Regions from separate parts of the Clostridium sp. CM027 genome, predicted to be linked through region 1. Evidence: riboswitches for the same ligand, from Rfam matches in the RefSeq annotation. Region 1 holds a riboswitch; each other region holds the start of a gene.
The links. Region 1 has a riboswitch for S-adenosylmethionine ahead of KTC92_RS14405 (methionine ABC transporter ATP-binding protein). Riboswitches for the same ligand answer to the same signal wherever they lie in the genome.
Positions count from the first base shown of each region.

Region 2: linked by a shared signal. The riboswitch ahead of KTC92_RS10385 (O-acetylhomoserine aminocarboxypropyltransferase/cysteine synthase family protein) and the one ahead of KTC92_RS14405 (methionine ABC transporter ATP-binding protein) in region 1 are both predicted to bind S-adenosylmethionine.
Region 3: linked by a shared signal. The riboswitch ahead of metK (methionine adenosyltransferase) and the one ahead of KTC92_RS14405 (methionine ABC transporter ATP-binding protein) in region 1 are both predicted to bind S-adenosylmethionine.

Region 1 covers NZ_CP077725.1:3,018,025-3,021,304, forward strand. Annotated here, with positions in the region: gene KTC92_RS14400 (transglycosylase domain-containing protein) at 1-361, opposite strand, end outside; SAM riboswitch class I at 905-1,023, shown strand; SAM riboswitch class I at 1,117-1,220, shown strand; gene KTC92_RS14405 (methionine ABC transporter ATP-binding protein) at 1,338-2,345, shown strand; gene KTC92_RS14410 (methionine ABC transporter permease) at 2,335-2,979, shown strand; gene KTC92_RS14415 (MetQ/NlpA family ABC transporter substrate-binding protein) at 3,030-3,280, shown strand, end outside.
Region 2 covers NZ_CP077725.1:2,179,446-2,182,725, forward strand. Annotated here, with positions in the region: gene KTC92_RS10370 (undecaprenyl-diphosphate phosphatase) at 1-124, opposite strand, end outside; gene KTC92_RS10375 (PadR family transcriptional regulator) at 328-657, shown strand; gene KTC92_RS10380 (permease prefix domain 1-containing protein) at 659-1,627, shown strand; SAM riboswitch class I at 1,702-1,812, shown strand; SAM riboswitch class I at 1,946-2,057, shown strand; gene KTC92_RS10385 (O-acetylhomoserine aminocarboxypropyltransferase/cysteine synthase family protein) at 2,169-3,280, shown strand, end outside.
Region 3 covers NZ_CP077725.1:2,349,834-2,353,113, forward strand. Annotated here, with positions in the region: gene KTC92_RS11095 (ATP-dependent RecD-like DNA helicase) at 1-289, opposite strand, end outside; gene metK (methionine adenosyltransferase) at 496-1,671, opposite strand; SAM riboswitch class I at 1,757-1,859, opposite strand; tRNA gene KTC92_RS11105 (tRNA-Tyr) at 1,962-2,046, opposite strand; tRNA gene KTC92_RS11110 (tRNA-Thr) at 2,052-2,126, opposite strand; tRNA gene KTC92_RS11115 (tRNA-Val) at 2,159-2,234, opposite strand; tRNA gene KTC92_RS11120 (tRNA-Tyr) at 2,277-2,361, opposite strand; tRNA gene KTC92_RS11125 (tRNA-Thr) at 2,367-2,441, opposite strand; gene yyaC (spore protease YyaC) at 2,799-3,280, shown strand, end outside.

The DNA of each region.
Region 1 (3,280 bases):
AAAATCTTTGGTCTTCTATTGAAGTGACAGCTTTACCTACATAGGGATTTAAGTCTGCTTCTTTTGTGTAATAATATGTATTGGTCTTAAATTCTTTTAATAGTTTACCATTAGTATCAAAAAATTGTGTTGGTTTTCGGGTATTAAAGGAGGTTTCGTTTATGGTTTGTGCTATATTGTTAGCATCTTTTATAGTTGCCTCTATTTTAGGCCCATATTTAATATAACCATATCCTAAAGTTATCGTAGCCGATACGAAAATTATTGCAGAAAATATCAATAAACCTTTAACGATTTTTTTCCAAAGTTTCTTTTTAACCGGTGCTGTTTTTATGGGTTCTACATTTTTATTATCATCCATTAATATCTCCTCCTTTTTTTATTATACAAAAAATGTCCAGGGTTAGCCCTAAATGACCACGCTTCATACATACTGTAAAGGGGGGGCTTACTTGGTCGCCATAAGTATTTCCTGTTTTTAGTCCTATATTCAATTGTTATTACTGAATTCTAATACTAGGTCACATAAAAGAGACCTTATGGGTCTCTCTTATACTATTAAAAAAGTGCTTAGTTTATGTGTGTATAATACAATTATTTTACAATTTTGTCAATAACACCAAGTTATATGATGTGATTTCTATTGATGTTAATTATTTCTTATTGGCATTTCAAACATTAGCCATACAATGTATCCTCCTAGAACAATATAATTATTACAATATATTATAACATAAATAATGTAACATGAATATTTATGTTATATATAAAGTATGAACAAAATATATATTATGATGAAACATCATTAGACAGTTGTATGATGTTTGGAGAAGGTGTATATAAAAACTTCTTTACATAGCATTCATATAGTGATATTATAAATCTAATTTAATAAATAAGTTAATTCTCATCAAGAGAGATAGAGGGACTGGCCCGATGACATCTCGGCAACCATCAGACGTATTGTCTGAATAGGTGCTAAATCCTGCGTTAATTTCATTGTAAATTAGCGGAAGATGAGAGAGGTGTCTTTGTAATTTTATACCTCTTTCATCATTATATAATGATGAAAGAGGTTTTTGTTTTTTTGAATAGATGTAAATAAAATTTAATAGTGTCTTATCAAGAGAGGTGGAGGGACTGGCCCTATGAACCCCGACAACCAGTATCATATTATGATACATGGTGTTAATTCCTGCAGCATTGCTGCAAGATAAGAATAAGTTTGGAAGTAGTGCCCAAGTTTATTCTTGGGCTCTATTTTTTTAGAGTGATGTTTAAAGAAAGGATCAAAAGGTAAAGATGAATTATAAGAAATGAAAAGGAGAAGGGATATCATGATTAAAGTTCGAGGTGTAAGTAAAAGTTTTTCAGGGGTTAAAGTGTTAAATGATGTTTCATTTACAGTGGAGGAGGGTGATATTTATGGTGTTATTGGTCACAGTGGAGCTGGTAAATCCACTTTACTTAGATGCTTTAATGGGCTTGAAACCTATGATACAGGTACCATTAATATAATGGAAAAAGGGGTGAAACAGCTAAGTTTGAAAGAACTTCGCGAGTTTAGGAAAAATGTAGGCATAATATTTCAAAGTTTTAATCTTATTAACAGTAAAAATGTTTTTGAAAACATAGCATTTCCACTAGAAATATGGGGAAACGATAAAAATTTTATTAAAAAAAGAGTAGATAGCTTAATAGAGTTAGTAGGACTTAAGGATAAAGCAAACACCAATGTAAAACAACTTAGCGGAGGGCAGAAGCAAAGAGTTGGAATTGCAAGAGCGCTTTCACTTAATCCGAAAATATTACTTTGTGATGAAGCTACCTCTGCACTAGATCCTAAAACTACAAAATCTATATTAGAGCTTTTAAGAGCTATCAATAACAAATTTAATATAACAATTATTGTAGTTACCCATCAGATGGAAGTGGTCAAAGAAATTTGTAATAAATTTATTCTTTTAGAAGGAGGGGAAATTAAAAGCCATGGCATTACCGATGAACTATTTATTAGGCCAACAAAGGAAATGCAAACACTTATGGGAGAGGAAGAATTACTGCCTAGCACTGGATATAACATTAAAATATTTTTTACAAAGGAAATTACCCAGAGTTGCCTTATAACATCAATTGCCAGGGAGTTAAATATTGATTTTTCAATAGTATGGGGCAGGCTTGAAAAATTTAGGGATAACGTAATGGGAAGTCTCATAATAAATGCAAGTAAAGAGAATAAGAAGAAGATATTAAATTATTTAGATGAAAAATCTATAGAGTGGGAGCTCATTAATTATTCTGTGCAGCTTGAGAAGCACAAGGGAGAGAGTATAAATGCTATTTAAAGATATTTTATTACCTGCACTAAAAGAAACTATATATATGGTAACATTATCCACGATTTTTACAGTTATTTTAGGGTTTATTTCAGCAGTAGGATTAATTATAACTGGACCTATTGGCCTAAGGCCAAACACTTTAATCTATAAAATCTTAAATTTAGTAATAAATGTACTTAGGTCTTTTCCGTTTATTATACTAATGATATCTATATTCCCTTTAACTAAGCTTATAGTTGGAACAACAATAGGTACTAATGCAGCTATAGTTCCTCTAACGCTTGGTGCAGCACCTTTTGCTGCAAGAATAATAGAATCTGCACTTTTAGAAGTGGATTATGGAATTGTTGAAGCAGCTAAGTCATTTGGTGCAAAAACCTATCAAATTATATTTAAGGTTATGTTAAAAGAGGCAATGCCGTCTATAGTTCTTGGAGTTACGTTAACAATAATAAACATTATAGGTTACTCAGCTATGGCTGGGACAATTGGTGGAGGGGGACTTGGAGATGTAGCCGTAAAATATGGTTACTATAGATTTAAGTCAGATATCATGATATACACTGTAATTATATTAATTGCAGTTGTGCAAGTAATTCAAGCCTTAGGAAATATATTGTACAGAAAAATGATTAAATAAGTTTTGAATTATAAAAATATTAAAAGAAAAATAAGAGGAGGAAATTAAAAATGAAAAAAATATTAAGCATATTATTAACAATAGTTGTGATTTTTACACTGAGTGGATGTGGAGCAAAAAAAGAGGCGGATGTAACTGAGAAAAAAATCATTAAAGTAGGTGCGTCACCAGTGCCTCATAAAGAAATATTAGAGGCTATAAAGCCGATTCTCGCAAAAGAGGGATATACTCTCGAAATAGTAGAATTTACTGACTATGTAACACCAAACACTGCACTAGCCGAGGGACAATTAGATGCTAA
Region 2 (3,280 bases), 840 kb from region 1:
CTCCCTCAAACCCAATTGCCCATCCAATCAATATCATATGTCCTGTAGACGATACTGGGATAAATTCAGTTACCCCTTCTACTATTGCTATTATAATTGCTTTTAATAAAAATATTATGTCCATAACTCACCATTCCTTCCAATCTAATTATTACTGTATATAGTTTATCATAATAATCTATAAGGTACCATCTTCAAAACTTACTGTAATATGACATCTATGCAAGTTTTAAAAAATGCTTTACCTGTCGTAGTAATTGTGTTATTCTTAAATTACTACGACAGACAAGGTACTACAGATGCAGTAAAATTAAAGGAGGATATAATTTGATAAGCAGCGATGTAATTCGAGGATATAATGATACGATTATTCTTTTTATGCTTCAAGATGGCGAATCCTACGGGTATGAAATATCAAAAAACATCAGAAAATTATCAGAGGAGAAGTATGTTATGAAAGAGACCACACTCTATTCAGCATTCAACCGTCTTGAGAAGAATGGATATATCGAATCTTTCTATAAAGACGAAACCTTTGGTAAAAGACGCACATATTATAAAATCACCCCCGTAGGTTTAACCTACTATAAAGAAAAATGTGAAGAATGGAGCTTAACAAAAGAAGTTATTAATAAATTTATTAAGGAGAGGGATTAAAATGGAAACTATAAAAAATTATTTAGATAATATGTTTAAAGTCCTACCAAGAACAAATCAGACGGTCAAATTAAAAAACGATTTATTATGGAATATGGAAGAAAAATATAACGAGAATAAGAATGATGGAAAATCAGAAAATGAGGCCATTGGTATTGTAATTTCAGAATTTGGCAATATTGACGAATTAATTGATGAACTCGGCATCGAACATATGAAAGATGATGTTAAACTTAAAACCATTACACAGGAAGATGCAGATAATTTTATGGCTGAAAAAAAGAGATCTGGCTTATTGTTGGGTATTGGTGTTTCTTTATGTATTGTAGCAACGGCTATATTAATATTAATTACCACTCTCGTAGATAATGGCATTCTCGGTAAAGGTATTTCAAAAAATTTCAGCGATATGTTTGGTATTATTCCACTATTTATTCTACTTGTACCTGCTATAGCTTTATTCATTTATTCCGGTATAAAGCTAGAAAAATACAAGTATCTACAAAGCGGTTTTGATTTGCCTCCTCATGTAAAAGTAATTGTAAATCAAAAAAATAATGCTTTTGCATCAACCCATATGATATCTGTAATAACAGGTGTGTGCATATGTGTCATATCACCAGTTGCACTTTTTGTATCATCTGCTTTTGGCGACAATGCATCTAGCTACGGAGTAGTTGTTTTACTTGTGATGATTGCTATTGCCGTTTTCCTCTTTATATATTTTGGAAATATTAAGCAGAGTTTTAGTATTCTTTTACAGATTGGTGACTTTTCAAAAGAAAAAACTGAAGATAATAAACTTATTGGTGCAGTTGCTGCTATCGTATGGCCATTAGCAATCTGTATCTTCCTTGTCAGTGGATTAGTTTTTAATCTATGGCACATTAATTGGATTATATTCCCTATCGTTGGCATTTTATTTGGTATGTTCAGTGCAGCATATAGTATTATAAAAGGGCATAATTAAAATAATTTTATCTTTTAAAAAAGTATTGACAATTGTTTTTATGAGTAATATACTAAATACTAATAACTGAATACAACTTATCCAGAGTGGCAGAGGAACTGGTCCGATGAAGCCCGACAACCAGCATTCTTATTCGAATGTAGTGGTGTCAATTCCTGCAGATTGTAAAATCTGAAAGATAAGGATGTTAGCAAATTTTATGATACAATTTTATTGTTTATTAAAGTTAACTATTGCTACTTTCCTTATAGGAAAGTAGCTTTTTTTCTTCCCCAAAAATCTAAATAAATAATGTACTAAATACTAACAACTAAATATAACTTATCCAGAGCGGCAGAGGGACTGGCCCGATGATGCCCGACAACCAGCATTTTTAAAAGAAGTGCAATGGTGTCAATTCCATCAGATTGTAAAATCTGAAAGATAAGGACGATAGCAAATTTTATGATACAATTTTATTGTTTAATAAAATTAATCATGCTGCTTTCCTTATAGGAGAGCAGCTTTTTTTTGAAAAATAATTATAAAAGGAGAAATTAATATGAGTGAGCGAAAATTAAGTTTTGAAACATTACAGGTACATGCAGGGCAGGTTCCAGACCCTACTACAGGCTCGAGAGCAGTCCCAATTTATCAAACATCATCTTTTGTTTTTAAAAATGCAGATCATGCAGCAAATTTATTTCAATTAAAAGAAGAAGGAAATATATATTCAAGAATAATGAACCCAACTACAGACGTTTTTGAAAAAAGAGTAGCCGCTCTCGAAGGCGGAGTAGCAGGACTTGCTACAGCTTCAGGAATAGCTGCAACATTCTATGCAATACTTAATGTAGCAAATTCAGGCGATGAAATAGTAGCTGCAAGCACTCTATATGGTGGTACTTATGAACTATTTAATGTTACTCTTAGAAAACTTGGAATTAACGTAACATTTGTTGATCCAGATGATCCTGAAAATTTTAGAAAAGCTATCTCGAATAAAACAAAAGCACTTTATGCTGAAACAATGGGAAACCCAAAAATAAATGTTCTAGATATAGAGGCAGTAGCGGATATTGCTCATGAAAATAAAATACCCCTTATTATTGACAATACCTTTGCAACTCCCTTCCTTTGCCGTCCAATTGAGTATGGTGCAGATGTAATTATTCATTCAGCAACAAAGTTCATTGGAGGACATGGAACTACTATTGGTGGAATTATAGTTGATGCTGGTAAATTTGATTGGGCCGCTAGCGGTAAATTCCCTGATTTTACAACTCCGGATAAAAGCTATAATGGAATAGTATATGCTAATTTAGGTGCTCCAGCATTTGCTTTAAAAGCTAGAGTTCAACTTTTAAGAAACACCGGTGCGACGCTTAGCCCTCAAAGTGCATTTTTATTTCTTCAAGGTTTGGAATCATTATCGTTAAGAGTTGAGAGACATGTAACAAACGCTAGGAAAGTTGTTGAATTTTTGAGTAAGCATCCAAATGTTTCATGGGTAAATTATCCTGAACTTGAGGGGAGCAGATACAAAGATTTAGCTAAAAAATACCTACCAAAAGGAGCAGGATCAATATTCACTTTTGGAATAAAAGGTGGCCTTGAAGCTGGAAAAAAATTTATTAATAATGTAGAATTATTTTCGCTGCTTGCAAATGTTGC
Region 3 (3,280 bases), 670 kb from region 1:
TAGCAGTTATTGGTCCAATTCCTTGAATAACTCCTGAAGCTAAATATTTTTCTATACCTTCAAGTGAACTAGGTATTATTTCCTCACATTGTATTATTCTAAATTGCTTGCCAAATTGAGGATGAGTAACCCACTCCCCCGTTAATTTCAGGTTCTGCCCTTCACTTATATATGGCACAATGCCTACCACAGTTATCTGCTTTTTATTATCATTCAAATGAGCAATTATATATCCATTTTCTTCATTATGAAATACTACATCTTCGATTATCCCTTGTATTTCCGGCATAAAATCTCTCCTATTTATAAATTCATATAATAACATTAATAATAATATTATTAGCAATAATATTATTATTAATGTTATTATATCATATGTATTTTACATCTCTTATGTTCAGTATACCCCTATCTTAGGTTTTATCAAAATACTACTTAATAATCACATGCACTAAAAAGGGATAACAATTAATAATTGTTATCCCTTTTTTTATATTATACGTACTTTTTTATTTCATCAACCTTGTTTAGTTTTTCCCATGAAAGATCTAAATCAATTCTTCCAAAATGTCCATAGGCAGCTACTTGTTTATAAACAGGTCTTCTTAGTTCTAATTCTCTTATAATTACAGCTGGCCTTAAATCAAATACTTTTTCAACTATTTGAACTATTTTATCATCGTCAATTTTTCCTGTTCCGAAAGTTTCGACCTCTATAGATACCGGTTTAGCTACACCTATAGCATAAGCTAACTGAATTTCCAATTTATCTGAAACTCCTGCAGCAACTAAATTTTTAGCAACCCATCTTGCAGCATATGCAGCGGATCTATCAACTTTTGTTGCATCCTTTCCTGAGAATGCTCCACCTCCATGTCTTCCATATCCACCATAAGTATCTACTATTATTTTTCTTCCTGTTAAACCAGAGTCTCCTTGCGGTCCTCCAATTACAAATCTGCCTGTAGGATTTATATAATATTTAGTATTTTCATCTAATAATCCACTTGGAACTACAGGTTTTATTACATGCTCTTTTAAATCATTTTCAATTTGATCATGAGTTGCTTCTTCTGCATGTTGAGTTGAAATAACAATAGTATCTATTCTTACTGGCTTATTATCTTCATACTCTACAGTAACTTGAGTCTTTCCGTCCGGTCTTAAGTAATCTAATGTGCCATTTTTTCTTACTTCGCTTAACTTTCTTGCTAATCTGTGAGCCATAGCAATTGGTAGTGGCATGTATTCTGGTGTCTCATTAGTTGCAAATCCAAACATCATGCCTTGATCACCAGCACCTATTGCGTCAACCTTATCAATCTCGCCTGCTTTAGATTCTAATGCCTCATCTACTCCCATAGCTATATCTGTTGATTGTTCATTAATAGACGTAAGTACAGCGCATGTGCTAGCATCAAACCCGTATTTTGCTCTAGTATATCCTATGCCTTCAATGGTATTCCTAACAACCTTAGGAACATCTACATAACAACTAGTTGTTATCTCTCCCATTACTAAAACCATTCCTGTAGTAACCGCTGTTTCACAAGCAACCCTAGCATAAGGATCTTGCTCTAAAATAGCATCAAGTACAGCATCTGAAATTTGGTCACAAATTTTGTCTGGATGTCCTTCTGTAACGGATTCTGATGTAAATAATCTTTTCATTATAATTCTCCCTTCTATTCTCTAAAATTTCCCTATAAAAAAATAAAACCTCTTCCAAATATAAGAAGAGGTGATTTAATCATCTCCCTTATCTTGCAGATTATAACTGCAGGAATTGGCACCATGGTGCATTGCACCGGTTGCCGGGTTTCATAGGGCCTTTTTCCCTCCACCTCTCTTGATAAGAGTTATCAATTATTAACTTTTAATTATAATACCATATGCATTCTATGGTGTCAACAGAATCTAAACCCTGTAAAAAATAAAAAAAGACATCTATAGATGTCTTTTGGTGGAGGAGGACGGATTCGAACCATCGAAACATTACGTAACAGATTTACAGTCTGCCCCCTTTGGCCACTCGGGAACTCCTCCATATGTGGAGCTGGCAATAGGAATTGAACCTACAACCTGCTGATTACAAGTCAGCTGCTCTACCGTTGAGCCATGCCAGCATGCATTTTATTCTATTTTAAAAAGATTATTATGGTGGGAACAACAGGGTTCGAACCTGTGACCCTCTGCTTGTAAGGCAGATGCTCTCCCAGCTGAGCTATGCTCCCATAATTTATTGTAAACCATAATTTATTGTAAACCATTATAAATGGTGGAGGAGGACGGATTCGAACCATCGAAACATTACGTAACAGATTTACAGTCTGCCCCCTTTGGCCACTCGGGAACTCCTCCACTTATGGAGCTGGCAATAGGAATTGAACCTACAACCTGCTGATTACAAGTCAGCTGCTCTACCGTTGAGCCATGCCAGCATATTATGTTTTATCATTTTGCCGTTTTACCGTTTTACCGTGTCGACAAGAATTATTATACAACTTTAATTAATTAATTTCAAGTCTATTATCCTTTAATAAACGACTTCTTCTCTCCATAACTATACTATTCGCATATTTGCTTAATATTAAGCATTGATACAACTTACTATTTGCACAAATAATTTATTATATTTTTTATTTGGTTTTCCTTCATATAGTTAATATACTTATATATCATTTTTTAATTAATCATTTTTTTATTCTTTATTATAATAATACACGGGATTTATTCATATAAATTATTCATAGGAAACTAATAATTTTTCCCCAGCGCAATACAAGGAGGTATATTTCTTGAGTAAAGCTAAAACCCATTATAAAGATCCTTTAGCATACTATACACTTTCTAATTTTCTAAAAGACTATATTGACAAAAATACTTTAGTTGTTTGCATAGGTACCGATAGATGTATAGGCGATTGTCTAGGTCCTTTAGTTGGTACACTTTTAAAAAATAGTTCCTTTCCATTACCTGTATATGGCACTATAGATAATCCAATTCATGCCTTAAACATAGATAGTAAATTATCTAAAATAAATGCATTGCACCCAAATTGTACTATAATAGGTGTAGATGCTTGTTTAGGAGACATTTCAAATATTGGAGAACTCCAAGCTAGAAATTATCCAATTCATCCTGGCAAAGGTGTAGGGAAAACCCTTCCTAAGGTAGGCACTCTTTCATTAATAGGTATAGTAGATTCAAGTGATGATAGTGAATTATTTACAAATAGAAACATAAGATTGAGCTTGGTAATGGATATTGCTAATGTTTT